Regions from separate parts of the Bacillus sp. AFS017336 genome, predicted to be linked through region 1. Evidence: riboswitches for the same ligand, from Rfam matches in the RefSeq annotation. Region 1 holds a riboswitch; each other region holds the start of a gene.
The links. Region 1 has a riboswitch for S-adenosylmethionine ahead of metE (5-methyltetrahydropteroyltriglutamate--homocysteine S-methyltransferase). Riboswitches for the same ligand answer to the same signal wherever they lie in the genome.
Positions count from the first base shown of each region.

Region 2: it holds a riboswitch for S-adenosylmethionine, as region 1 does, so the genes downstream of both, CN601_RS02530 (methionine ABC transporter ATP-binding protein) here and metE (5-methyltetrahydropteroyltriglutamate--homocysteine S-methyltransferase) in region 1, are expected to answer to the same signal.
Region 3: it holds a riboswitch for S-adenosylmethionine, as region 1 does, so the genes downstream of both, metK (methionine adenosyltransferase) here and metE (5-methyltetrahydropteroyltriglutamate--homocysteine S-methyltransferase) in region 1, are expected to answer to the same signal.
Region 4: it holds a riboswitch for S-adenosylmethionine, as region 1 does, so the genes downstream of both, CN601_RS25715 (2,3-diketo-5-methylthiopentyl-1-phosphate enolase) here and metE (5-methyltetrahydropteroyltriglutamate--homocysteine S-methyltransferase) in region 1, are expected to answer to the same signal.

Region 1 is NZ_NUCO01000010.1:112,249-119,704, reverse strand. It holds gene CN601_RS04875 (TVP38/TMEM64 family protein) at 1-223, shown strand, start outside; gene CN601_RS04870 (Fic family protein) at 460-1,203, shown strand; gene CN601_RS04865 (Rossmann-fold NAD(P)-binding domain-containing protein) at 1,181-1,426, shown strand; gene metE (5-methyltetrahydropteroyltriglutamate--homocysteine S-methyltransferase) at 1,556-3,853, opposite strand; cobalamin riboswitch at 4,013-4,206, opposite strand; SAM riboswitch class I at 4,310-4,421, opposite strand; gene CN601_RS04855 (PadR family transcriptional regulator) at 5,010-5,333, shown strand; gene CN601_RS04850 (DUF1048 domain-containing protein) at 5,335-5,712, shown strand; gene CN601_RS04845 (DUF1048 domain-containing protein) at 5,732-6,076, shown strand; gene CN601_RS04840 (ABC transporter ATP-binding protein) at 6,211-6,969, shown strand; gene CN601_RS04835 (ABC transporter permease) at 6,972-7,456, shown strand, end outside.
Region 2 is NZ_NUCO01000006.1:75,165-82,620, reverse strand. It holds gene CN601_RS02555 (sulfurtransferase TusA family protein) at 1-287, shown strand, start outside; gene CN601_RS02550 (MBL fold metallo-hydrolase) at 329-1,456, shown strand; gene CN601_RS02545 (sulfurtransferase TusA family protein) at 1,482-1,709, shown strand; gene CN601_RS02540 (sulfite exporter TauE/SafE family protein) at 1,749-2,540, shown strand; gene CN601_RS02535 (GapA-binding peptide SR1P) at 2,787-2,912, opposite strand; SAM riboswitch class I at 3,251-3,368, shown strand; gene CN601_RS02530 (methionine ABC transporter ATP-binding protein) at 3,538-4,554, shown strand; gene CN601_RS02525 (methionine ABC transporter permease) at 4,544-5,212, shown strand; gene CN601_RS02520 (MetQ/NlpA family ABC transporter substrate-binding protein) at 5,209-6,054, shown strand; gene CN601_RS02515 (M20 family metallopeptidase) at 6,110-7,300, shown strand; gene iadA (beta-aspartyl-peptidase) at 7,410-7,456, opposite strand, start outside.
Region 3 is NZ_NUCO01000138.1:28,996-36,451, reverse strand. It holds gene CN601_RS23435 (MarR family winged helix-turn-helix transcriptional regulator) at 154-612, opposite strand; gene CN601_RS23430 (glycoside hydrolase family protein) at 773-1,747, shown strand; gene CN601_RS27125 (hypothetical protein) at 1,847-2,011, shown strand; gene CN601_RS23425 (NAD(P)-dependent alcohol dehydrogenase) at 2,074-3,063, opposite strand; gene metK (methionine adenosyltransferase) at 3,221-4,417, opposite strand; SAM riboswitch class I at 4,627-4,741, opposite strand; gene pckA (phosphoenolpyruvate carboxykinase (ATP)) at 5,042-6,628, shown strand; gene CN601_RS23410 (carboxymuconolactone decarboxylase family protein) at 6,801-7,244, opposite strand.
Region 4 is NZ_NUCO01000154.1:7,247-14,702, forward strand. It holds gene CN601_RS25705 (carbon-nitrogen family hydrolase) at 1-621, opposite strand, end outside; gene CN601_RS25710 (pyridoxal phosphate-dependent aminotransferase) at 765-1,952, shown strand; SAM riboswitch class I at 2,010-2,114, shown strand; gene CN601_RS25715 (2,3-diketo-5-methylthiopentyl-1-phosphate enolase) at 2,179-3,399, shown strand; gene CN601_RS25720 (2-hydroxy-3-keto-5-methylthiopentenyl-1-phosphate phosphatase) at 3,407-4,060, shown strand; gene CN601_RS25725 (methylthioribulose 1-phosphate dehydratase) at 4,057-4,683, shown strand; gene CN601_RS25730 (cupin domain-containing protein) at 4,703-5,215, shown strand; gene CN601_RS25735 (DUF421 domain-containing protein) at 5,265-5,963, opposite strand; gene yjeM (glutamate/gamma-aminobutyrate family transporter YjeM) at 6,322-7,456, shown strand, end outside.

The sequences.
Region 1 (7,456 bases):
TGCATCCATGTCTAAAATCAGACCTCGTATCTATATATTTGGATTTGCAATGGGGAAACTTGTTGCATTGTTGCTCATTAGTTTTGTTGGTCAAGATTTAGATGATTTCTTCAAAGAACCTCTTGAGTCAATTCTAGTTTTGGTAGCTATATTTTTATTATGGTTTGTTGGTAAAAAGGTTGAAAAGAAATTTACGATGCAGCGAGCAATGAAGGTGAAATAAGTTTTAATTAGGCTAGTTGTAGAAAATATAAAGGAAGTTTTCACGGTGATGTCGAGTATTTAGCGAAACTACACCTGTAGTTAAGGAATCAATTGTGCACACATACACAATTCAAGGGAAACTTTTGGTTGACCTGTTTTATTAATTAAGGTAATTATGATAAAAAGAATGGGTGTAGTTTCGAACTTTTATGCTAAAATGAACATATTAGAATTTTCATGGGAGTAGGTGAATGTATGGTGAGTGACTTTCAATTAATAGATGAGTTAAAGCATCAGTTAGATAGTAAGAGACCAATCCCAGCAGCTGTACTAAAAAACATGAGAGATGTGTATTTAATTGAATGGACATTCAATTCGAATGCTATTGAAGGAAATACACTAACATTATTAGAAACGAAGATCGTAATTGAAGAGGGATTAACAATCGGTGGAAAACGATTAAAAGAACACTTCGAAGCAATTAACCATGTTGAAGCAATTAAATATGTCGAGCAAATTGTAGAAAGTAAAGAAGAGTTATATCATAACACGATTAAAAATATACATAGTCTTGTCTTGAAAAATATAGACGGTGACAACGCTGGTAAGTATAGAGAGATAAATGTACGAATCTCTGGTAGTAAGCATCAACCATTGGAGCATCCATTTGTTCAAGAAGAAATGGATAATCTATTAAATTGGTATAATAAGAACAAAGATGTACTACATCCTGTTGAGTTAGCAGCATTATTTCATTTCAAATTCGTTTATATTCATCCGTTTTCTGATGGAAATGGAAGAACAGCCAGATTATTAATGAATTTTATTTTAATGCAACACGGTTACCCGCCAGCAATTATAAAAGCTGATCCAGTTAAACGAATTCAATACTACGAAGCTTTAGAATTGGCTAGTATGAAAGGTGAAACTAATAAATTTGTGAGACTTGTTATGGAATGTGTAGAAGATAATTTAAATGAATATTTACGTATGTTTTAGAGCACCTGAATACTTAGGTGCTCTTTATTCTTTTTATGCCAATTTTTCTGGTAATCCTGAAAAAGCAGCTGAAGCGATTATTAATATTGTTGAATCGAAAACGCCACTACTTAGACTTTTGTTAGAAATAATGGCTTATCAAGTGGCTAATCATAAATATCAAAATCTACTTCAAAACTTTGAAGAAGCGAAAGAAACAACTTTATCGGCAGATTTTGAATAAAGATTTTTACCCTGACAGCATTCCTATGAATATTTACAAACACTTACAATAGTAGAAAACCACTGAAAACAAGTCAGTGGTTTTCTTATTTCTAAATTTTCTGATAGACATTATTGAACCAGCTACTAATTACTCTTTCACAAACAACTTTTCTCTCGCTTGCTCAGCTGCTTCAACCATCACCTTTAATGCTGAAACCGTTTCATCAATACCTCGCGTTTTCAAACCGCAATCAGGATTAATCCAGAACAGCTTCGGATTGATTACTTGAAGGGCACGATCAATATTTCTTGTGAGCTCTTCAACCTTTGGGACACGCGGACTATGAATATCATATACACCAAGGCCAATACCTTTATCGTATGTATTTTCTTCAAAAGCAAAAATTAACTCGCCGTGGCTTCTAGAGGTTTCAATCGAAATAACGTCAGCATCAAGTGCATTAATTGCATCGATTATATCTTCGAAGTTTGAGTAGCACATATGAGTATGAATTTGTGTATCGTTTTGTACAGAAGCTGTTGCGATTTTAAATGCATAAACAGCAACGTTCAGATAGCTTTCCCAGTTTTCGCGTTTTAATGGTAGCCCTTCACGAATTGCTGGTTCATCGACTTGAATCATACGAATTCCGTTTTTCTCGAGCGTTTCAACTTCTGTTCTAAGTGCAAGTGCAATTTGATTTGCAACATCGTAACGTGAAATATCATCTCGTACAAATGACCAGTTTAAAATTGTTATTGGACCTGTTAACATGCCTTTAACAGGCTTGGTTGTTAATGATTGGGCATACACGGATTCTTTAACGGTCATTGGATCTAAATAAGACACATCCCCATAAATAAGTGGCGGTTTTACGCAACGAGAGCCATATGATTGAACCCAACCAAATTTTGTGAATTGGAATCCAGCTAATTTTTCACCAAAATATTCAACCATATCAGTTCGTTCAAATTCACCATGTACAAACACATCTAAGCCAAGTTCTTCTTGAATCGCAATCCATCTTTTGATTTCAGCATTAATATACTCTTCATATTGTGCATTCGTTAATTCACCTTTACGCCATTTTGAACGCTGACCTCTTACTTCTTGTGTTTGAGGGAAGCTACCAATTGTTGTAGTTGGTAGAAGCGGTAATTGGAAAGACTTTTCTTGAATGGCTTGACGAACTTTATAGGATTCTTCACGATCCACACTATACGTATGCAAGTTTTGAATGGCCTTCTGAACTTGTTTATTGTTTCGAACGGATGATTCATTTAATGCTTGAATTGCATTTATGCTTGCTTCAATTTTTGCTTGAATCGACGCTTTACCATCTTGTAAACCTTTTGCTAATACAAAAATTTCATTTAATTTTTCATCAGCAAAAGATAGCGCATCCTTTAGCACATCATCAATTGTACTTTCATTTTTCGCTGTTACAGGAGAATGTAATAAGCTTGATGAAGGTTGTACAATAAGCTGGTCTTTTGAAACAAACTCAGTAATTTCTTCAAGAAGGGCATATTTATGATCAAGATTTGCACGCCATATGTTACGTCCGTCAATCACTCCAGCAGCAAGTACTTTATCTTTTGGGAAACCATATTTTTTAATTGCAGCAAGGTTTCGCCCATTATCATAAATAAAATCAAGACCAATTCCTTGAACAGGGAGTGAAACTACTTCTTCATAGAAATCAACGCTCTCAAAATAAGTTTGAAGTATCACATTCACATTAGGTGCTGCTTTATGCAATGCTTCATATATATCGTTAAATAATGCCACTTCTTCTTTTGAAATAGATGTAGATAAGATTGGTTCATCTATTTGAACCCACTCCACACCTTCTGTTTGTAATTCTCGTAATAGATCGACATAAAGTGGTACAAATTGATTTACAATCGTTTTAAACTCAGTTTCTTTATATCCTTTAGACAGTTTTACAAATGTTACTGGCCCCAAGATAACTGGTTTCCCTTCAATACCAAGCTTTTGTTTAGCCTCTTTATAAAATTGTAGTGGACGGTTATCGACAAGAGTAGGTGTTACTTCTCCCAATTCTGGAACAATATAGTGATAGTTTGTGTTAAACCATTTTGTCATTTCAGATGCAACAGCATTTTTTGAACCGCGTGCTATTTCAAAATAAGTTTCAAGTGATACTTTTCCTCCAGCATATTCAAAGCGCTTAGGTACGAGACCGAACATAACAGCTGTGTCGAGAACATGGTCATACAAGCTAAAATCACCTACTGGAATTAAGTCAATACCTTGATTTTTTTGCTTTTGAAGATGCTGCAAACGAATCGCTTCAATTTGCTTTAAAAAATCTTCTTTTTCTAGTTTACCTGCCCAAAATTGTTCAAGTGCTTTTTTCCATTCACGCTTTTCACCAATTCTTGGATAACCTAAATTTGAACTTTTTACACTGTTTCCCATTCTAATACACTCCTTATATGATTGCTTTTGTATTTTTTCCCAACAAAAAAGTCTCCCTTTTCAAATAGAAAAGAGAGACTCATACGCATAACTAACTAGAGTTGAGACATTGCTGATCCCAAATCACGTATTCCTCACTCCCCCCTATACATCCGTAGGTACAAGCGCATACAATAGGCAGGTCTCCTGACTTAGGATCAAACGCTTCTTATCCCTTCCCATTTCAGTATGAAACAGTGGTAGATTGATAAGTCGCTCCCCAATACAGTGGCGGGACCGTGTCGGATTCTAACCGACTTCCCTTTTAAGCTGTGGAAATAATTCTTAACAGCACCTTATGCATTTTTATGAAATTTTTATTAAGAAATATTAAAGATGAAATCTAACAATCCTTCAAAACGACAAAAGCCCTCTCTGCTTTTAAAAGAGAGAGGGCTACAAAATTTATGGAATCCTCTCTTATTTTCCAAAGCAATTTGCTTTGCAGGAATTAGCACCTTTTCAACAAAAAACGTTGAATGGTTGCCGGGCATCATCGGGCCAGTCCCTCCGCCACTCTCAATAAGAGTTTAATAATTTATAATGTTTTGAATTAATTGTCATGATAGCATGATAAACAAAGTCTGTCAAAATAAAATAAAAAATGTTCGCTACAGAAAGGTTTAAAAAAGAGGGAATGTATATTTTGTATAGATAGATAATACATTAGAAGCAATCCAGAACACGGTTAGATTCAGTGGTCTAAGTAATTTTATTTTGATCTAGTTCTTAACTAAAAATTTTTTTGATCAACTTTACAATCCGACTACTCGGTGATACAATGTACCTGTACTTAGCAATACTGAATACCAGTAATACTAAATAGTTAAATTTTTTTTAAAAAAGGGTTCACATTTCTTCTACTTAGTAATACTATATACTATTACTAAGTAATACGGAGTATCAGTCGCACCAGATAGCTGAAAAAGAGTTCAAATAAAATGAACAGTGAAATCAATGATCTATAGGCTATTTAGTTTTTCTATTGTCCGGTACTAAGTATTACTGAATATTTGTATCACTAATTAGTAAAAAGGTGGTTTTCTCCGCAGTTAATTGCCGTTTAAATTAATAGACCTAAAACTTATTTAACGAAAGTAAAAAGGAGGTGTACGCTATGGAAAATTTAACAGAAATGCTCAAAGGTTCATTGGAAGGTTGTGTACTTGAAATCATCAGTCGCGGTGATACTTACGGCTACGAAATTACTCGTCTTCTTAATGACTTAGGATTCACTGAAGTTGTCGAAGGTACAGTCTACACCATTTTAATCCGACTGGAAAAGAAAGAGCTGGTAAATATCGAGAAAAAACGATCTGAAATGGGACCGCCTCGTAAGTTTTATTCATTAAACGAAGCAGGGCGTGAGGAATTACAACAATTTTGGAAAAGATGGAATTTTGTTTCATCAAAAATCAATATCCTAAAGGGGGAGCGATAGTATGAAAAAATTTATTGAGTTAATCATTGGCGATATAGAAAGCAAAAAAGAATATAAAGCATTTATGAAAAAGGTAAATTCTCTACCAAAAGATTACGCATTTGTGTTCAAAAAGATTCAAAAGTACATGTGGAATTTCGGTTATGGTTTTGGTGAAGAAATCATCAATCTATATGAACTATTTGAGGCTAGTTCAGCAGAAGGAAAGCATGTGTTGGATGTAACTGGTGAAGACGTAGCGGCATTTGCCGACGAATTGATGGCTCTCTCTAAACTAGGTGGAGAATCGGCAGGTTTTTTCGGAGGTAAAGTAGAGTTGGAAAAAGATATTGAGAGTAGAGTCGAACAGCAAGTAAAGATATGGACGAATAAAAAATAAAAGTAGGGGGCTAAAAACCATGGTGAATTTCTTCAAAAAGATACTCGATGATAAAAAAGAATACAAAGAAATGATGGCACGAGTAGATGCATTGCCAGCCGATTACCAAGAAGCCTATAAAAAAATCTGCAACTATATGTGGAGTTTTGCTTCTGGAAGCGGGATGGATATGTTGAGAATCCAGTATGATCTCATTGATTTATTTGAAGCAGGTGCATCAGATGGTAAGGACGTATTAGAAGTAACAGGTGAAGACGTTACAGCATTTGCTAATGAACTTACCGATCAAGCGAAAAGATGGGATGATAAATTACGTAATAATTTGAACAAAAGCATTCTAGATCGATTGGGTAAGAAAAAATAAAATCATCAGTTAATATTTAACAAATAAGTACAGCATAAGTCATATTTGTATGTCTGTTTAGATAAATCCAGCTGCAGGCGCAACTTACGCTTAGAGCGCGCGCCTTCAGCTTTATATATGGGAGGGAAATGATTATGAGTAATACTGCAATCTCAGTGAAGGGATTAAAAAAATCCTATAAAAATATAGAGGTGCTAAAAGGCGTAGATTTTGAGGTGAAAAGAGGCAGTGTTTTCGCTTTACTGGGCTCCAATGGTGCTGGGAAAACGACTATTATTAAAATCTTGAGCACATTAATACAAGCGGATATGGGGGAAATTGAAGTTTGTAGTTCGAATATTCAAACAAATCCAGGGCAAGTACGTGAGAAAATTAGTCTAACCGGACAAAACGTTGCAGTAGATGATATTTTGACAGGGCGTGAAAATCTCGACCTAGTAGCAAAACTCCGCCACTTGCCTGATCGAAAAAAAGCTGTGGAGGAAAGTCTACGCCGTTTTGATTTAATTGAAGCTGGTGATCGAGCTCTTGCTACTTATTCTGGCGGTATGAAAAGACGATTGGATTTAGCAATGACAGTACTTGGGTCACCGGAACTTGTTTTTCTTGATGAGCCTTCAGTTGGACTTGACCCGGAAGCACGATTAGCTTTGTGGGAAGTGATTCGTGATATGGCAAAAGCGGGTATTACTGTATTTCTTACTACACAATATTTAGAAGAAGCCGAACAACTAGCTGACCGAATTGCCATTTTACATGAGGGCAAAATTCTTGTAGAAGGTACGCTGGATGAATTAAAAGCAATTCTTCCGCCTAAAAAAGTAGAATACGTGGAAAAACAGCCAACACTTGAGGAAATTTTCCTAGTTGTTACTGGAAAGAGAGGGGAATAGCAATGAATGGAAATCATTTTTTCAGCGATACGTTTACAATGTGCAGTCGAGTGATGAAACATTCACTTCGAAGTATTGATACAATTATTACAACGATCCTCATGCCGATTATGCTTATGCTCGCTTTTGTCTATATTTTCGGTAGTGCCATGACAATGAATAAAGTAGATTACGTGAATTTTATCGTTCCAGGTGTGTTGCTTATGTGTATTGGAATGGGGATTTCCTATACAGCAGTTCGAGTGAACACTGACATGACAAAAGGAATATTTGATCGATTTCATTCCATGCCAATCGCTAAATCATCGATATTGGGAGGGCATGTTATCTCAACTTTAATATTAAATTTATTATCAGTTACAGCAGTGATTCTCATTTCTTTTATCATGGGATTCCGTCCTCACGCTGATTTTGTGGAATGGTTATTAGCAATTGGTATGATTCTTCTTACCGTATTTTCTTTTACTTGGATTGCAGTGGCATGCGG
Region 2 (7,456 bases), on a different contig from region 1:
AACTAAACAAAAAAATACAAAGCGAAGATACTCTCATTTTAGATGTAAGAGAAGAAGCGGAATTCGTATTTAACCACATCCCAAATGCTGTATCGATTCCTTTAGGTGAATTAGAAAATCGTTTGACTGAGTTAAATAAAGATAGCGAAATATATATTGTTTGCAGGACTGGAAACCGTAGTGATCTTGCAGCTCAAATGCTTGCTTCAAATGGTTTTACTAACGTATATAATGTTTTACCTGGAATGAACGAGTGGTCTGGAGAAACAGTTAGCATTAGAGGATAAATATTTTTTTAGTAAAAATTATACGGTAGGGGGTATAAATGATGACAGTCACTTCAATGTCTGCAGAAGAGATTACAAAAAAAATAGTGAATAAAGATGAGCTATTTATATTAGATGTTCGAAATACTGACGACTACAATGACTGGAAAATTGAAGGTTTAAATTTTGAACATTTAAATATACCTTATTTTGATTTGCTTGATGGGGTTGAGGATATTTTGCATAATATCCCGTCAAATAAAGAAGTTTTAGTAGTGTGTGCGAAAGAAGGATCTTCAATTATGATCGCGGAGATGCTTTCAGACGAGGGGCTAGATGTAGCATATCTTGCAGGTGGAATGAAAGAGTGGAGCGAGTATTTAGAGCCAGTAAAAATTGCAGAGTTAAATAACGGCGGAGAACTATACCAATTTGTGAGAATCGGTAAAGGATGTTTATCTTACATGATTATTTCAAATGGAGAAGCTGCTATTATCGATTCAACTCGAATGACAGATATATACATCAATTTTGCAAACAAAAAGAACGCTAAAATTACACATGTATTAGATACTCATCTTCATGCAGACCATATTTCTGGTGGAAGAAAAATTGCTGAGTTAACTGACGCAACATACTGGTTATCTTCAAAAGATGCATCAGGCGTAACTTTTGAATATAGTCCATTAGAAGATGGAAATAAAATAATGATTGGTGAGTCATCAATTAGTATTGAGGCTTTATATTCACCAGGCCATACAATCGGTTCAACATCATTTGTAGTTGACGACAGCTTTCTTCTTTCCGGTGATATTTTATTTATCGATTCAATTGGAAGACCTGATCTAGCTGGGATGGCGGAAGATTGGGTAGGGGATCTGCGTGAGACACTTTATAAAAAATATCGAAACTTATCAACAGAATTAATCGTACTCCCTTCACACTTCATGGTAATCGGCGAATTAAATGAAGACGGTAGCGTTTATAAAAAACTTGGCTATTTATTTGCTGAGAATCATGGCTTGAACATTGAAGATGAGAACGAATTTAGAAAAACAGTTACCGAGAATTTACCACCACAACCAAACTCGTATCAAGAAATTCGTGAAATGAATATGGGAAAAATAGATTTAGATGAAGAAACACAAAGAGGAATGGAAATTGGTCCAAATCGATGTGCGGTAAGATAAGTAAAAAAACAAGGAGGAAACTAAAATGGAATCTACAAAATTACTAGATGCAAAAGGCTTAGCATGCCCAATCCCAATTGTAAAAACAAGAAAGGCAATTGCAGAAATTGGTGTAGGTGACGTACTAGAAATTCACGTCACAGATAAAGGGGCTAAAAATGATCTAGCAGCTTGGGCTAAATCAGGTGGTCATGAATTACTAGAATATGTAGAAGAAAATAATGTATTAAAATTTTGGATCAAAAAAGGATAAATTAATCGATTCATAGTTTCAATTATAGGGGGTCTTCAATTGGACTGGACCTTAATTTTAGTACTGTTTTTAGTTGGCTTTATTGGTTCTTTCATCTCAGGCATGGTAGGGATAGGCGGAGCGATTATAAACTATCCAATGTTATTATTTGTACCTCCATTATTAGGATTTGCATCTTTCACTTCACATCAAGTTTCGGGGATCAGTGCCGTGCAAGTAGTATTTGCAACTTTAGGTGGAGTATTAAGCTATCGTAAAAGTGGTTATTTAAATAAAAAAGTTATATTAAGTATGGGAATAAGTGTACTAATCGGAAGTTTTCTTGGAGGATTCGGTTCAAATCTACTTTCAGAGCATGGGATTAATCTTGTTTACGGTATTTTAGCAATGGTTGCGGTCATTTTAATGTTCATTCCTAGAAAAGAGATTGAAATAGCAGAAAGTGGTCAAATCTCAATCAATATATGGCTTGCGGCAGGTTTAGCATTTGTCGTTGGTACTAGTGCTGGAATAGTCGGAGCAGGCGGAGCATTTCTTTTAGTACCAATCATGCTAACAATCTTAAAAATACCAACACGAATTACAATTGCTTCTTCGTTAGCAATTACATTCATTTCTTCAATAGGTGTTACAATCGGTAAAGTCTCTACCGGCCAAGTTACAATTTTGCCTACTATTATCGTAGTAATTGCAAGTCTAATTGCTTCACCATTAGGAGCAAAAATAGGCAAAAAAACAAAAACGCAGGTTTTACGAGGAATTTTAGCAGTGTTAATCGGATTTACTGCTTTGAAAATATGGTTTACGATTATTAAAACATGGATTACTTGAATAGGGATTTAGTTTAAAAAGCAGCAAAACTTTTATGAGAGTTTTGCTGTTTTTTTCTCCCTTTTTTATGTAATTAACAAGATAACTATCGAATACGAACAACCAAGAGTTAAAATTAGGATGTGAGGTATTAAATACTAATGTTCGTAAAATATAAAGAAAAAAGGATCTTCATTTTTTTAATGAAGATCCCATTTGCATTAAAGTCTTTATAACAAAATTTATCTATTTTTTTAGTGTATTAAATTATTTTAAAGTTGAAGTACTTTCTTCTGTTTTGCAATGTTCGCATGTTGAATAGATTTTTACTATTTTTTTATACTCCGCGTACTCAATAGTTTCTTCACATTCTTTACAGATTAAAATTTGCATGAGAAACACCTCCTACACCCACTATAGCACGTTCAATTCGTTATTTCTCCAGGGACTTTACCTACCCTGTGGACGGAAAATGTCCATGGGGAGAAAGCGTTGAATTAGCAAGGTTTCTTAACAAAAATCGAATCAAAATATTTTTTTCACGGTATTAAAAAATAGATAAAAAAACTATATGGAAATATGTTTTTGGCAAGCATATGCTAATTAATGCAAACAGAAAAAATTACTATTTTTAACCAAAATTTCTCAAAAAAATTTAAGAATACTACTTGACGTATTAAAAAAAGAGGGATAATATTAACTCAATAATTTTAAAACTTAATAATTTCTATTACTTATCCAGAGAGGTGGAGGGACTGGCCCTACGATACCTCGGCAACGGGTTTGTTGTTTCGTAACAAATACCGTGCTAATTCCTGCAAATCGTTTAAGCGATTTGAAAGATAAGAAGTAAAGTGGCTTATATATTTAACCCCTCTTCTTATCTGTGTTATTGGATAAGGAGAGGGGTTTTTTGATAGTTTACAAGCGAAAAAAGGGGGAAATACACATACAAAACCTAGTTTGCACATAAGAATACTTTGGTTTTTATAAGATTACTAGCACTGGAGGAATAAGTTTGATTGAGATAAAAAACGTCTCCAAGGTTTATCCTGGAAGGCCACCAATTAAAGCTCTAAATAATATTAATATGAAAATTGAGAAGGGGGAGATTTATGGAATCATTGGCTTTTCGGGAGCGGGAAAAAGTACATTGATTCGTTGTTTAAATAGGCTTGAAGAACCAACAGAAGGATCAGTTCTGATTGATGGTTTGGACTTGATGGCTTTGAACGATGAACAGTTACGGAAGACGCGTAGAAAAATTGGCGTTATATTCCAGCACTTTAATCTACTTTCAGCGAAAACGGTTTTTGATAATATAGCCATGCCACTTTACCTTGAAGGAAAGAAGAAAAGTGATGTTCAAAAAAAGGTAATGGAATTAATTGAATTTGTTGGTCTTTCGGGGAAACAAGATGTTTATCCAGGGCATTTATCGGGAGGACAAAAGCAAAGAGTGGGAATAGCAAGGGCATTAGTAACAGACCCGGACGTTCTGCTTTGCGATGAGGCAACATCAGCATTGGACCCTGAAACAACGAAGAATGTACTGGAGCTTTTAAGGAAGGTAAATAAATCTTATAATCTTACTATTTTCCTAATCACGCATGAAATGAGTGTCATTCGTGATTTATGTGACAAAGTAGCCGTCATTGAGAATGGAGAAATTGTTGAAGAAGGCCATGTGTACGATGTTTTTACGAGTCCACAAAAAAGCATTACAAAGAATTTCGTTAACACTGTATTACACCATGAGGTACCTCCTAAGTTATCGAACTCATTGGCAAAGGGAAAATATTATCAATTAGTCTTTTTAGGAGAAAAGGCTGCCAATCCTCTATTATCAGAGGTCCTTAAAAAGTTCGATATTCACCTAAACATTCTTTATGGATCTATTACAGAGCTGCAGGAAAGACCGTATGGGAATTTGCTTGTTGCACTAGATGGAGCAGAAGAAGAGAGTAAAAAAGCTATTAAATATATTTTGGAAAAAGGAATAGATGTAAAGGAGGTTGAGTTAAATGGAGCTTAATTGGGAATTCTTTTGGCCACAGTTTCTGCAAGCATGCAATGAAACATTTCTGACAGTACTCGGTTCATTTATTTTTGGAACAATTATAGGCTTGCCATTAGGTATTATCCTAGTTGTAACAAGGCCGGGACATATAATGGCAAACAGACCCGTATTTACGGTGTTAAATACTATTATCAATATTTTGCGGTCTGTGCCATTTATCATTTTACTAGTTGCCATTATTCCGTTTACTAGATTAATAACTGGAACATCAATTGGTGTAGTTGCGGCAATTGTTCCTCTATCAATTTTCGTTGGACCTTATTTGGCAAGATTGATTGAGAACTCAATGCTAGAAGTAGATAAGGGAGTGCTGGAAACAGCCTATGCAATGGGAGCTACAAAGTTTCAAATTATTACTAAGTTTATTTTACCTGAGGCGATCCCATCGTTAATTCTGTCATTTACAACAGCAACGATTGGACTAATTGGTTCAACCGCAGCAGCGGGTGCTGTTGGGGCTGGTGGTTTAGGTGACTTAGCGATTACATATGGTTATCAACGATTTGAAACAATCGTTATTATCATTACTGTTGTATTGCTGGTATTTATTGTTCAAATCATTCAAAGCTTAGGAAATACGTGGTCAAGATATGTGAGGAGGAAAAGAGGATGAAAAAGTTTTTTAGTATTTTAGCAGTATTATTATTAACCGTTTCGGTATTAGCAGCGTGTGGTTCTAAAGAATCATCAGGTAATGGAAACAAAACAATTAAGATTGGAATAAACGGTGATGACGGTGAACTTTGGAGAATTGTCCAAAAACAAGTAAAAAATGATGGCATTAAGTTGAAAATCATTTCTTTTTCAGATTATGTACAGCCAAACACAGCACTTAACGATGGTAGTCTTGATTTAAATGCTTTTCAAACAATCACATACATGAACCAATTTAAAAAGGATCACAATTTAGATATTTCTGCGATTGGTTCGACTGTTATTGCCCCAATGGGAATTTATTCTCATAAATATAAAAATCTAAATGATATCCCAGATGGTGCAACGATTACCATTCCAAATGACGTAACGAATGCAGGGCGTGCACTTAAACTATTACAATCTTCAAAGTTAATTAGTTTAGTAGATAATTTTGACCCTAAAGGAAGTATTGAACAAATTAAAGAGAATCCTAAGCATCTAAAAATCAAACCGATTGCTGCAGGTCAAACAGCAAGATCATTAGATGATGTAGGAGCGGCTATCATTAACAATGGTTTTGCTGTTCAAGCCGGATTAGATCCTGCAAAAGACCCGCTTTATAAAGAAGATCCAAATGATAAAGCTGCTATGCCATATATTAATGTCATTGCATCGCGTACAAAGAATAAAAACGATAAGGAGTATTTAAAAATTGTGAAGGCATACCAATCAAAAGAAGTTCATGATTACATTATTAAGCGTGACAAAGGTGCGACGGTTCCGGTTGTCGTTACGATTGGGAAAATTAAAAATTTATAAGATCGTATTTTGAACTTCATTTCTTATATAAGAGAGCAAAGGGGAGAATAATGACATGACAGTTAAAACTGAAACGCATAGAGACCAAATTGTGAAAAGTATTGAGGAATTGAAGGAAATATACATTCAAATTAGTCATCAAATACATGAGAAACCTGAAATAGGCAATCAAGAGTTTTTTGCTTCCGAAACACACACTAAAACATTAGTAGAAGCTGGTTTTGACGTAACGCGTAATATTGCCGGACATGAAACAGGCTTTGTAGCACGAAAAAAATCGTCTAAGCAAGGCCCAACGATTGCCTTTTTAGCAGAATACGATGCACTGCCTGGTCTTGGTCATGCATGTGGACATAATATTATTGGGACTACGAGTGTGGCTGCAGGTATCGCCCTTGCCGAAGTAATCTCTGAAACTGGAGGAGAGGTCGTCATATTTGGAACTCCTGCAGAAGAGGGAGGACCCAATGGAAGTGCAAAAGGTAGTTTCGTAAAAAACGGATTATTAGAAGGTGTTGATGCAGCTCTTATGATTCACCCAAGTGGTAAAACAGGATTAACAAGCCCATCTCTTGCAGTAGATCCATTGGACTTCCACTTTTATGGTAGAGCGGCCCATGCGGCTGGTTCCCCAGAACATGGAATTAATGCACTAGATGCCGTAATCCAATTATTCAATGGAATAAATGCCCTTCGTCAGCAACTTACTAGTGATGTACGAATACACGGAATTATCACTCACGGAGGCGATGCGCCTAATATTATTCCAGAATATGCTTCAGCGAGATTTTTCATCCGTGATAGTACATGGAAGACTACGGAAGAAGTTTCAACTAAGATTCGTAATATTGCCGAAGGAGCGGCACTTGCAACTGGTAGCACTGTGAAAATTGAGAGATTCCAAAATGAAGTCCACGACTTTATTATCAATCAATCACTTGATCATATCGTAGGTGAAGAATTAGCTTTATTAGGAGAAACAATCAGTGGCAAAAACGGAGGAATTGGATCGACTGACGCTGGTAATGTCAGCCATGTAGTTCCGACTTCCCACGCATATATAAAAATTGGACCTGATGATTTAGTAGCTCATACGAACGAATTCCGTGAAGCTGCTAGGTCGTTACAAGGTGATCAGGCTCTAATCAAGGGGGCAAAAGCATTGGCATTAACGGGCTATCGATTAATTACCGATAAAAACCTTTTAGAAAAAGTTCAAACTGAATTTCAGCAAACTGAAAAATAGTTAAATTAAACAGTCAGAAAGATGGTGGGAATCCATTTTTCTGACGTTTTTATTTTTGATAACTTATTCGATTTATATTTTTAAGTAATGGTTTTTGTGAATTTTCTTCTTACTCAAATGTTCCTTTAACGATCGGAATTCCTTTATCTAACATAA
Region 3 (7,456 bases), on a different contig from region 1:
TTACTAAACTACAACAAATCTACCATTTTTTACCAAAACAGTTATATTTAACTGTTATAAATTTTTAATAAATAAGGATTTTCTCTTAATCATTTCTTGAAAATGGCCAAAAAAAAGGAGCCGAAATTGACTCCATTCGCTCCAATATACTCTCTATTCTATTTTCCCAAGTATTCGTATAATCTTGTGCATTGAGTAGTCTAAATCTAGCAAGTCTTCTTCATCAAGCTGCCCAACCCGTTCGATAAAAATATGATAAAAATCTTCCCAACGTTTAGAGACAACCTTTTTCCCTTTTTCTGTCAGTACAATTTTTACGCTTCGTTTATCATTAGCATCTTGAATTTTGGATACATACTCTTTTTCTTCTAATTTCATAATTAACGGGGTCATTTGCTGCTTGGAAATACTTATATTTTGAGCTAGCTCTGTAAGTGAGATTCCATCAGGTGTTTGAAATAATTCCTCAAGTATATGACTTTGCAAATGGGTTAACTCAGACTGTTTATTCTTTAGTGAATTTTTTGAACCTGGCTTGTTAAACTTATTAAAAACTAGCGGGAGTAATTGGATAAATTTCTCTGCTATTTGGTGTGTTTTCGAATTCGTCATGCGACTTTCATACCTTCCTGTACAAAAATTTCCAAATTGACATATAGTAAATAAAGGTTTATTATTTATTCGACCTTAGTTTAGATTATACCACATTTTACAAATAAACCATATTTAAAATAGTAAACAATAATTTACTATAAAAAAAAGGAGAGGTATTATGAAATCAAACGGATTAACTTTCGGAATCTATCCACTTAGCGTAGCCGGTACACCTATAGGATTAGCTACTGGACCAGAAGATAATTATGAAAAAATATCATCCGCACTCAAAGAGCTTAAAGGTAATGCTAAACAGCTTTTACCTAGAATGTATGCAGTCTATATGGGTCCAGAAACGGAAGAAAAAGTATTTAATTCTTTAAATCGCTATAAGAACGCTGGGTTATTAGGTGATTTAACAATTGGATGCCTTATGGAGCAAAGCCTGTCACTAGAATATTGGTTGAATTTCGTTCGTAAAGTAATTAAAGAATATGGTCCTTTTCTTGAATCAATTCAAATTACGAACGAACCTAATTTATCGTTTATGGATGGATCGAAACCATATGTATTTGAAGCACTTGTACAAGGAATACTCATTGCAAAAGAAGAAATAACAAAAAATAATTTAAAAGTTAAAATCGGGTTTGGTTCGGTTCCTGAAGGAGAAAAAACAATTCCACATTTTTGGGAGAACCTAATGAAAATTGGTGGGGATGAATTAATTCATTCAATTGATTATGTTGGTCATAATTTTTATGTGGATGTATTTGAGGAACCACTGGAAATTGAGGAAATTGCAGTCTCAGTAGAGAATATACTACGTAAGTTTCGAGAGACATTAAATCGCAATGGATTCCCAACAACACTTCCAATTCACATTACGGAAAATGGATGGCCAACCGGGAAAAATCCGTTTATTCAAATAGAAAGATCGTATGCAAAGCAATCAGACGTCCTTGAAAAAGTTGTTCGAACGGTCTACGCACTTCGCCAGGAACTAAATATTACTCATTATGAATTTTTCGGTTTAAGGGATGCTGATAGCTCAAAAGACGATCTATTTCATCAATTTGGCATTATGAAGGATGATTATTCACCTAAGCCTGCTTTTTACACCTATCAAAAATTAGTTAATGAATTAAGCAAGTAGATCGATTTTTCATCTTTTGAATGAAGTTAGTCAAATCGTTAAGACTAACTACTATGAAGAATTTCTTCACGTTTCTACTATATATATGGAGGTAATAATTTGACTAAACAAAATAAACCCCTTATAAATGAAGAGCAAATGAAAATACAAGCGAACCTTAATAATCTCGACCCTGGTCATTCAGTGGATGAACTTCGCAAAATTGAAACAGCAAATATGATTTTAGCTGGTGAAGAAATAAGACAGCAAAATGAAAATCTATAAAAAAGATTGCAAATTTAGGAATCCCTCAAAATCAATTTTTGAGGGATTCTTATATTATGATTTTAAAGTTGATTATTACCCCTAATATTAATTACTACATTCCCCTTCTTATGGCCTTGTTCTACATAATGATGTGCTTCAGCAATTTGATCAAGTGGGTAATGCCGATCAATCACAGATGTTAATTTACCCGCTTCAATAAGTGCTTTAATATAATTCAAATCTTCCTTGTTCATATTTGCTACTCCAAGGATGGCTTTTTCATTACTGGTCAAATTACTCCAAAATGCTTTAAAGTACACTGAGGGCTTCCATACTGCACTTAATAAATAGGTCCCATCTTTATTCAGTAATTTTTTACAGTCTGAAAAAGAAGTCTTGCCTACCGTATCAAAAATAATGTCATAAGTTTTCCTACTTTTCGTAACGTCTTCCTTTGTATAATCTACCACTTCTATTGCTCCAAGAGATCTGACCAACTCTAAGTTTGATGTACTACACACAGCAGTAACTTCTGTGCCGAAATATTTTGCGAGTTGTATCGCATAAGTTCCTACACTTCCCGAAGCACCATAAATAAGCACACTTTGCCCGTTTTGGATAATACTCCTTCTTAAAAAATGTAGTGCCGTAATTGCCCCGACAGGCACAGCTGCAGCTTGCTCGAATGACATATTAATTGGCTTTTTGGTAAGCACTCCTTGCTCAGGTAAAGAAATATATTCAGCATTAGCACCAAAAGAAAATCCGCTATACCCGAAAATATGATCACCTGTTTTAAAATTTTTCACTTTTTTCCCAACTGTGACGATTTCTCCTGCTAGCTCACAACCAGGTATTTTATTTCTCGGTTTTGTTAGGCCAAACATAAGTCGAGAAGGTAGCCAATACATAAAAGGGAATTCTGAGGCTCGTAGTTTTACATCTCCTGCTGTTACGGTTGTTGCGTGTATTTTTATCAACACTTCATCATCATTTATTGTAGGTTTTTCAACTTCTTTTAGCTGAAGAACTTCTGGTGGACCGTATTTTGTACAAATTATTGCCTTCATAGGTTCCTCCATTTAAAACTTTGATTTAGTCATTTAAACCTATGAAAAATCATTTTTAAGTATGCCTATCTATATTTGTCTTCTATTAGAATGTAACTCTGTATAAACAAAAAAAGACTGAATACAGCAAATGCCGTATTCAGCCTTAATCTTATTATTATAGACCTGCTTCAGTTTTTAAAACTTCTGCTTTGTCAGTACGCTCCCAAGGAAGATCGATATCTGTACGGCCGAAGTGACCATAAGCAGCAGTTTGTTTGTAAATCGGACGACGTAAGTCAAGCATTTTGATAATTCCAGCTGGACGTAGGTCGAAGTTGTTGCGAATTACTTCAACTAATTTTTCTTCTGAAACTTTACCTGTACCAAAAGTATCAATAGCGATTGAAACTGGTTTAGCTACACCAATTGCATATGCTAATTGAACTTCAGCTTTATCAGCTAAGCCAGCAGCTACGATGTTTTTCGCAACGTAACGTGCAGCGTAAGCAGCAGAACGGTCAACTTTAGTTGCATCTTTACCAGAGAATGCGCCACCACCGTGACGAGCATATCCACCGTAAGTATCAACGATAATTTTACGACCTGTTAAACCTGCATCACCTTGAGGTCCACCAATTACGAAACGACCTGTTGGGTTGATAAAGAATTTTGTATTTTCATCAATTAACTCAGCTGGTACAACTGGTTTAATTACAAGTTCTTTAATATCATTTTCGATTTGAGCTTGAGTAGCTTCTGGACCATGTTGTGTTGATACAACGATTGCATCAATACGAACTGGTTTGTTGTTTTCATCATACTCAACAGTTACTTGAGTTTTACCGTCTGGACGTAAGTAAGAAACTGTTTCATTTTTTCTAACTTCCGTTAAACGGCGAGCAATTTTGTGTGATAATGAAATTGGAAGTGGCATTAATTCAGGTGTTTCATTTACAGCAAAACCGAACATTAAACCTTGGTCACCTGCTCCGATTGCTTCGATTTCTTCATCTGACATGCTACCTTCACGTGCTTCTAACGCTTGGTCTACACCTAAAGCGATATCTGCTGATTGCTCATCGATAGAAGTTAAAACTGCACATGTATCTGCATCAAATCCGTATTTTGCACGATCATAACCGATTTCACGGATTGTTTCGCGAACGATTTTTGGAATATCTACATAAGTAGAAGTTGTGATTTCACCTGCAACAAGTACTAGACCTGTTGTAACTGATGTTTCCGCTGCTACACGAGCATTCGGATCATTTGCTAAAATTGCATCAAGAATTGAATCTGAGATTTGGTCACAGATTTTATCTGGATGTCCTTCTGTAACTGATTCTGAAGTAAATAAACGACGTTGTGACATTGAGTCCCCTCCTAAATTGAATTGACGGATCTCTTTTTTCTCAACATAAGAATAAAAAGTTTGTTCCTATTCCTATGTTTCCCATTTAAGATAAAGATAACTCAGTGTAAATTACGAAATTGCCACTGTATTTAAGTTTTGAGCAAAAAAAAAGCCTTCCTCTTATCAAATATTACCTGAGGAAAGGGTTCTTGGTTATTTGCCTTTCGCTCTTATCGTTCAAGACATAAAAAAAAGTCTTGCATCAGGTTCAGCACCTTTCACTAAAAGTGAGGTTGCTGGGCTTCGTAGGGCCTGTATCCCTCCACCTACTCGGGATAAGAGAGTATCCGTATGAAAAGTATCATATTAAAATTTCACTTTCTTGTCAACAACTTTTATCATTACTTATGACATAATTCTACAATAACTTTTAATTTCTATTTAAATGGAAATTACTATTTATCATATTCTATTGACGAAATTACACCTATTAATTAAATCATTTTACTCAAATTTATTTTTTAATGAAATTCATAACACATTTTGCTAACTAATAGTATACACTATTAAAATAAATGTGTTATACTATTTATCGAGATACCTACATGGCAGACAAATATATTTAAAGGATGGTATTAGTATATGAAGACAGTTGATGTAAACTTTGAATTAAACGAATTACTTATTAGTAATCAAATGTATAACCAACTTAGCGTTTCTGAGTTAGTTGAAAAAGTCCTAACAAGACAAGAAGGAATTTTAACGTCAACAGGAGCAGTTAGCGTTTCAACAGGCAAATATACTGGACGTTCACCTAAGGATAAATTTATTGTTAAAGAGGCATCTGTTGAAAATTTAATCGATTGGGGTTCAGTAAACCAACCAATCTCTGCTGACGTATTCGAAAAATTATATAGCAAAGTACTTAACTACTTAAAAGATCGTAACGAACTATTCTTATTTAAAGGATTTGCTGGCGCAGATACTGAGTACCGTTTACCTATCCAAGTAATTAACGAATTTGCATGGCACAACCTATTTGCTCATCAATTATTTATTCGCCCAACTGAGCAAGAACTTCTAACTCATGAAGCTGAGTTTACAATTGTTTCTGCTCCGACATTTAAAGCAGACCCAGTAGTAGATGGAACAAATTCAGAGGCATTTGTTATTGTATCATTTGAAAAGAAAATAATCTTAATTGGTGGTACTGAATACGCTGGAGAAATGAAAAAATCAATTTTCTCTATCATGAATTTCCTATTACCACAAAATAATGTTTTACCAATGCACTGTTCTGCTAACGTTGGTAGCGAAGGCGATGTAGCATTATTCTTTGGTCTTTCTGGAACTGGTAAAACTACATTATCTGCTGATGCAGACCGCAAATTAATCGGTGATGACGAGCATGGCTGGTCAGATAATGGTGTATTCAATATTGAAGGCGGTTGCTACGCTAAATGTATCAACTTAACATTTGAAAAAGAGCCACAAATTTTCTCTGCAATTAAATTTGGTACTGTTTTAGAAAATGTAGTTGTTAAATCTGATAGCCGTTTAGCTGACTATGATGATACAACTTTAACAGAAAATACTCGTGCTGCATATCCAATGCAAGCAATTCAAAATATCATTGAGCCAAGCGTTGCTGGACATCCACATGCAATTATCTTTTTAACTGCTGATGCATTTGGAGTATTACCTCCAATCAGCAAATTAACAAAAGAGCAAGCAATGTACCACTTCTTAAGTGGATTTACTAGTAAATTAGCAGGTACTGAGCGTGGTGTTACATCTCCACAAGTAACATTCTCAACATGCTTTGGATCACCATTCTTACCGCTTCCAGCTGTAGAATATGCAAAAATGCTTGGTGAAAAAATTGAAAAACATAATGTAAATGTATTCTTAGTAAACACTGGCTGGACTGGTGGAGAATATGGCGTTGGTAAACGTATGAATCTTTCTTACACAAGAGCAATGGTTCACGCTGCACTTGAAGGAGATTTAAACAACATTGAAACTACACAAGATGAGTTTTTCAGATTAGCAATTCCAACTCATGTACCTGGTGTACCTGATAGCGTATTAGTTCCATCAACAACTTGGGAAGATAAATCAGCATATGATCAAAAAGCTCTTGAATTAGTAAAAAAATTCCAAGAAAACTTCAAAAAGTTTGAAGGCTTTGACGCTCAATTAGCTGAGCTTGGTGGACCTTTAAAATAATTTAATAAATAAAAATGTAAGGGCTGTCCTAAAGTCAGAATTAATGACATTTGGATAGCCCTTTTTAATCAGAGTTAAAATTTCGCTATTAATCTAATGCCATATTATAAATCCTAAAATGCAAAAGCATCCAAACTGTTCATTTGGATGCTTTTTTTATATAAAGGCATAATTATCTTTCAGCTGGTGTATTCCCCATTGATATAGAGATTCTATTCCAGCTATTAATTTGATTGATTATAAGGACAAGATTTACATATTCCTTTTCGCTGAAGTGTTTACTAACACGATTATAGAGTTCTCCTGGCACACCTTTATTCGGGATCAATGTGATATGCTCTGTTAACTCTAATGCTGCTTTTTCTGCATCTGTATAAAAAGCACACTCTTTCCATGTAGTAAGACAATATATACGTTGTTCCGTTTCACCTATTTCTCTTGCTTCAGAGGTATGCATGTCGATGCAAAATGCACAACCATTAATTTGTGAAGCACGAATTTTAATAAGTTCACGAAGTTTATGGTCTATACCCGTTGATTTAGTATACTTTTCCATTTCCATCATTATTTTAAGTGCTTCTGGTGCTAACTTATAATAATTAATTTGTTGTTCCATTTTATTTCCCCCTAAAAAAGTTAATTCTAAAAATAAATGTTTAGATGTAGAATTATATTAAACAATTGGCGACTAACTTAATCGCCGATTGATATAATCCATAATAAATCGTTTTTTTTATTTTGTCAAACTCATTTATTTGCTCTAAAAGTAAATGTTTGACAAAGAAATAAAACATTTCTAAGATTAATTAACATAATCTCTTTTATGAA
Region 4 (7,456 bases), on a different contig from region 1:
TCCAAATGTATTCGCTAAATCCTTACCTACTCGATTACATGCTACGACATAGCATTGATTTTCAATTGCTCTTGCTTTTAATAAAGTTTCCCAATGATTCATTCGTTGAATTGGCCATTCTGCAACAAAAAATAAAACTTTTGCACCTTTCTGAGAATGAGCTCCGATCCATTCTGGGAAACGCAAATCATAACAAACAAAACCTGCGGCAGTTAAACCATTAATTTCAAAAAGTCCATCGGTCTCACCTGCTTGAAGATAGTGATGCTCGTTCATTAGCTGGAACAAATGAATTTTATCATACGTTTTAACGATTTCACCTGTTTTGCTTATAACAATTAAAGTATTGGTGACACCATTTTCTCGAGCAATTGGAAATGATCCACAAATTAGTGTTACATTATTTGATTTTGCTATTAACTGGAGTTCAGAAATGATTTCCTCTTGATCACCAATATGCAATCCAATTTCTTCCAAACAATAGCCTGTTGTCCATAACTCCGGTAATACGATTACCTCTACATTTTCTTTTACAGCCTCAATAATTTTAGATTTCATATTTTTAAAATTAGCTCTTGATTTGCCTAATATAACGTCAGATTGAATGCAAGCAATTTTCAACATAATTTATTCACCCTATTCTAAATTTTATAGACATTTTTAAATCGAGCATATATGATGGTGAAAGTTATTGCAACAGTCGTTCATGCAAATCATTCGATTACAAAACGATCTAATCTACTTAAATAAATTCTATTTTTGGAGTGATTAACTTGATTCATAATAAGCTATTAAACAATTTACCTAAACAATTTTTTGCTTCACTCGTTCAAAAAGTTAATGAGTCAATCAATAAAGGTCATGATGTGATAAATCTTGGTCAAGGAAATCCAGATCAACCAACACCAGACCATATTATAAAAGCATTGCAGCAATCTGTTGAAAATCCAACAACTCATCGTTATTCACCTTTTAGAGGGATGAGTACATTAAAAAAAGCTGTTGTAGATTTTTATAAACGCGAGTATGATGTTGACTTAGACCCAGAGGAAGAAGTAGCTATTTTATTTGGCGGAAAAGCTGGATTAGTAGAGTTACCACTTTGTTTATGTGACGAAGGAGATACGATTTTAGTTCCAGACCCAGGATACCCTGACTATTTATCTGGTATTTCTCTTTCTAAAACGGTACCTTATACGCTTCCGTTACTTGAGCAAAATCAATTTTTACCAGATTATAGCTTAATTCCTCAGGAAGTTTTAGATGCTAGTAAAATTTTATTTATTAATTATCCAAATAACCCTACTGGTGCAATCGCAACAGAAGAATTTTTTAAAGATACTGTGGAGTTAGCAAGAAATAATCATATTACAGTTTGCCATGATTTTGCATACGGTGCTTTTGGATTTGATGGCAAAAAACCATTAAGTTATCTTCAAACTCCTGGTGCAAAAGAGTGTGGTATTGAAATTTATACACTTTCTAAAACTTATAATATGGCTGGTTGGAGAATTGGGTTTGCAGTTGGTAATAAAGAGGTCATTTCAGCTATTAATCTATTACAGGACCATCTTTACGTTAGTATTTTCCCAGCTATTCAAGAGGCTGCCGCTGTTGCATTAACAGAATCTCAAGAAAGTGTGAAAAAATTGTTAGCACTTTATGAAGATCGCAGAAATGTCTTTATTAGCGGTTGTCATGAAATTGGTTGGGAAGTAACGGCCCCAGCAGGTTCCTTCTTTGCTTGGTTAAAAGTTCCTTCAGGATTTACTTCACAGGAATTTGCAGATTTATTACTTGAAAAGGCACATATTGCAGTTGCTCCTGGGAATGGTTTTGGCGAATTCGGTGAAGGTTATGTAAGAGTTGGTCTATTATCAGATACCGAAAGACTAAAGGAAGCGGTTACTAGATTAAAAGAAATCGAATTATTTTCAAAATTTAATGTTTGACATTTAGAATTGTTCATGAAATAATGCGATTATATCAAGAATTCAAAATTAAATATTAACTTATTCAGAGTAGGTGGAGGGACCGAGCCCGATGAAACCCGGCAACCGGCTAGTTAGCTAGCACGGTGCTAATTCTCGCAGCGTTTTGCTGACAGATAAGGTGTAGGTAAACCTCTCCTTAGCGAGAGGTTTTTTGTTTTTAATAAATACTTTCGGAGGTTATGAAATGAGTGGAATAATAGCAACTTACCAAGTTTACGATAAAAATCACAATTTAGAAAAAAAGGCAGAGTCAATCGCACTTGGTTTGACAGTTGGTTCTTGGACGACATTACCACAAAACGATCAAATTCAATTGCAAAAGCATAAAGGCAAGGTACTTTCTGTTCACGAAGTTGGGTGTGAAGAAAATGTCATTAACTTTTTAGGCTATAAACCGACAAAAGGAATTATTGAAATCTACTATCCTAGTTTAAATTTTTCAGCTGATATTCCAGCAATTTTAACAACTGTTTTCGGAAAACTTTCACTTGATGGCGAAATCAAACTAATTGATTTAAATTTTACGGATGATTTATTAAGACTGTTTCCAGGACCAAAATTTGGTATTAAAGGTATTCGAGAAAAATTGGACGTATATGATCGCCCTTTATTAATGAGCATTTTCAAATCAATCATTGGTAGAGATCTTCCATACATTTCGGAAGAATTAAAAAAACAAGCATTAGGTGGCGTCGATTTAATAAAAGATGACGAGATTCTTTTTGACACAATCACATCAATAACTGACCGTGTCACTCATGGGAAAAATATTTTGAATCAAGTCTACGAAAAAACGGGACACAAAACTTTATATGCGGTGAATTTAACTGGCCGTACATATGAGTTAAAAGAAAAAGCGTTACGTGCAGCTGAAGCTGGTGCTGATGTATTTTTATTAAATGTATTTTCTTATGGAATTGATGTACTTCAAGGTTTAGTTGAAGATCCTTCAATCAATGTTCCAATTATGGCTCACCCTGCTGTTTCAGGAGCTTTTACTGCATCGCCGATTTATGGTATTGATGCTGGCTTATTACTTGGTAAACTTTTACGTATTGCAGGTGCCGACTTTAGCTTATTCCCGTCACCATACGGTTCGGTTGCATTACAAAAAGAAACAGCATTAAAAATCGCTGAAAATTTAACAGAATCAAATGGATTAAAAGAAACATTCCCTGTTCCATCTGCGGGAATTCACCCAGCACTTGTACCTCAATTAATTCAAGATTTTGGAATTGAGCAAGTTATAAACGCTGGTGGTGGTATACACGGTCATCCAGATGGTCCGATTGGTGGAGGAAATGCATTTAGAGAAGCGATATCTGCTACTTTATCTGGTGTTGAATTAAAAGATTATGCACTTCCAAATACATCACTTGAGAAAGCATTACAACTTTGGGGGTAAATAAACAATGGCAATAAAGATTTTTTGTGATTTTGATGGAACTATTACAGAAGGAGACAATATCGTCAATTTAATTAAGCAATTTGCTCCTCCTTCAGTAAGCGAATTAACAAGCGAAGTATTAAATGGCAAAATATCGATTCGTGAAGGCGTCGAGAAAATGTTCGCTACAATCCCTTCAACGAAAAAACAAGCAATGACTGATTATGTAATCGATCGTACGGTCATTCGAGATGGTTTTAACGATTTTATTCAATTTGTAAACGAGCAACAAATTGAGTTAAAGGTTGTTAGTGGCGGCTTAGACTTTTTCGTTCATCCTATTTTAGCAGAGTACCTTCCACCTTCTGCTATTTTATGTAATCGTACTGACTTTACAGGTTCAACTGTAAAAATTCATTGGGATCATTCATGTGATGCATTGTGTTCGCATGACTGTGGAATGTGCAAGCCTTCTGTTAAGAGAAAATTTAGTGAATCAAATGATTTTATTATAGTCATTGGAGATTCAATTACTGACTTACAAATTGCAAAAGAAGCTAATTTGATTTTTGCAAGAGATTTCTTAAAGAATAAATGCGAGGAACTTTCCCTTCCGTATATTCCTTTTGAAAGCTTCTATGATATCCGAGCTTCACTAGAGAAGGAGGTTCTAGTATGAAAGACTTTTTCAAACATTATGATGAAATCCGCGAAGTAAAAAAAGTACTTGCTGACCGTGATTGGTTTTTAGGAACTAGTGGAAATTTATCAATTAAAGTAAATGACGAACCATTAAACTTCCTAGTTACAACTAGTGGTAAAGATAAAACAAAACATACGTATGACGATTTTTTACTTGTGAATGAATTCGATCAGTCTGTTTGGGATGATACAAAGAAACCTTCAGCTGAAGCAATTTTACATCGACTAATTTATCAAAATACGAATGCTAAATGTGTTCTTCATGTACACACTTTAGCAAATAACTTTATAACAAAAGATTTTCCATACCAAGATGAGTTATCTTTTTCAGGTATTGAAATTATAAAAGCATTAGGATTATGGGAAGAAGATGCAGAAATTACAATTCCAATTATTAAAAATCATGCACATATCCCTACCCTAGCAAATGAGTTTCTTCCACATATTAAAAACGATCATGGAGCAGTCCTAATTCATAATCACGGTATTACAGTGTGGGCAGAATCAGCATTTGAAGCGAAGAAGCATTTAGAAGCTTATGAGTTTCTATTCCAATACGCATTACAGGGTATACAAAAAAATTTATTTATTAAAAATTAATTAGTTGGAGGAATGAATTATGGCAACAATTTGGGTAGAAAAAAAAGATTATCATATTACAAGTGATGTAGAAGTAAAAGCCTATTTAGAGGAACAAGGGGTTATTTATGAAAATTGGAATATCGAGCAATTACATAGCTCATTAAAAGAAAAGTTTCTCTTATCAGATGATGAAAAAGCATCGATTCTTGAAACATTTAAAGCTGAAATCGATGATATTTCTTCAAGACGTGGCTATTTAGCAAATGATATTATTACGCTTTCAGAAGCAACACCAAATCTTGATGAGTTATTAAAAAACTTCAACCGTGAGCATCATCATACGGATGATGAAGTTCGTTTCATTGTTAGCGGCCATGGTTCTTTTATTATTGAAGGAACTGAAGGTTTCTTCCATGTTAAATTAAATCCCGGTGATCTAATTTCAGTACCACCAAATGTTCGTCACTATTTTACATTAGCAGATGACCGTAAAGTAGTAGCTGTTAGACTATTTGTGACGACTGAAGGATGGGTACCTATTTACGAATAATCGTATATAAAAATCAATTGACTCATATCCATTTTAGGATGTGAGTCAATTATTTTTCTACTTCATTTAATTGATCTTCCCGGTAATCAATATATAACGACCCATCTGTTTGTACTTCTACTAAAAATACATCTGAAATTGAGTGAATTCCTGCCCTTTCAAGCTGAGCATTTAACCATTTTTTATCTAAATTTAAATCTGATAGTGCATCTTCATTTACTTCCCCATCAGTAATCACAGCAGTTGAAGTTGGAAAAACCAATGTTTTTTTCCACGCTTTATTTTTTTTCGTTTTAACATCTTTTGTTTTCATAACCGATAGACTTCCATCAATTTCAAAAATTGCGTATTCTACATCTTTGAAAGAATAAATATTTTCACTTCGGAGCATCCCTTGAAATTGCTCAGTATCTAATTTAGCCTTTTTTAATGCGTTTTCCATTATTTTACCTTGTCTAATTAATATAATAGGTTCTCCAAGAATTAGTCGACGGGCAGATTTAGATTTTAAACTTATATACCCCATGATAATCGTCAGAACTGCCCAGCCAACTAAGCCAGTTATGCCATCCTCAATATCTAATGTTTTAGATGTCGTAAGTGATGCAGCAATATTTCCAATCGTAATAGCCGTAATAAATGTAAAAACATCTAATTGGCTAATTTCTTTCTTCCCCATTAATCTAGTTAAAATAAATAAAACAAAAAATGAGCACATAACTCTAAATAAAACTTCATTTAAGCTCATTTATTTCATCCTTTCTTTCAAACAAAGCAGTTTTAAGTACTTACTAATCAACTTAGCGTTTGAAAAATCGAAATAAACTATTCCTTAATATAGAAAAAATAATTTTTTCTAAACTTCGAGATACACCAATTGTATACAACTATTGAAAAGGAGTAGCTGTCATCTCCATTTTTCCAAATTATATCTTTACAAAAGTAAACAAATTTAGAATTGAAAGTTTTGTTTCTTCAATCTGATTCCATTTCTAATCACGCTAATCAATCAATTTATACTCTTCATTTTAGCGACTAATAATTTACCGATTATTGAAGAAAATATTTATATTCTTTCATAATCAATAAATTATTGAGGTGAGGTCTTGAGTAAAAAACTTTCGCTAGTCGGTTTAATATTAATGGTATTTACAACTGTATATGGCTTCGGTAATATACCAACTGCTTTTTATTTAATGGGATATAGTGCAATTCCATGGTATTTACTCTCAGCTATTACGTTTTTTATTCCATTTGCTTTTATGATGGCTGAGTTCGGAGCAGCTTACAAGCATTCTGAAGGTGGTATTTATACATGGATGGCTGATTCCGTTGGGCCAAAGTTTGCCTTTATTGGTACATTTATGTGGTTCTCATCCTATGTAACCTATATGGTAAGCGTTTCTTCAAAGGTTTGGATACCACTTTCAACGTTCATTTTTGGTAGAGACAAAACGCAATCACTTTCCTTATTTGGCCTTTCCTCTACACAATCAATCGGTTTATTAGCATTACTTTGGATGCTAGTTGTTACTTATTTTGCTTCAAAAGGAATTGAAAGTATTAGTAAAGTTACAACCATTGGTGGAATAACTGTATCCTCATTAAATATAGTTCTCTTAATCACAAGTATCATTATTTTTGTATTTAATGGAGGAAAATTTGCTCAACCTATTAAAACTTTTTCATCTGCATTCGCTCACTCGCCGAATCCAAATTATATATCCGGCCTTGCCATATTATCATTCGTAGTATTTGCCATTTTTGCGTACGGTGGCTTAGAAGCTATTGGAAGTTTAGTTGATCAAACAGAGAATGCCGAACGCAATTTTCCAAAAGGGATTACAATATCAGCAATTATTATTTCAGTTGGCTATTCATTAGGAATCTTTTTAGTTGGTATTTTTATAAACTGGTCGCATGATTTAAGCGCGAGCTCGACCAATCTAGGAAACATCACATATGTACTCATGTATAATTTAGGTTTAGAGCTTGGAAAAGCTTTTAATCTTTCGTCAGCTACATCAGATACTATAGGCACTTGGTTTGCAAGAATCACTGGTTTATCAATGTTCCTTGCCTACACTGGAGCATTTTTCACCTTAATATATGCACCATTAAAAACGATTATTAAAGGAACACCAAAATACTTATGGCCAACTAAATTTTCAGATACAAATGAAAAAGGTATACCAGTAAATGCCATGTGGATCCAATTTGCAATTGTTTCAATTATCATTA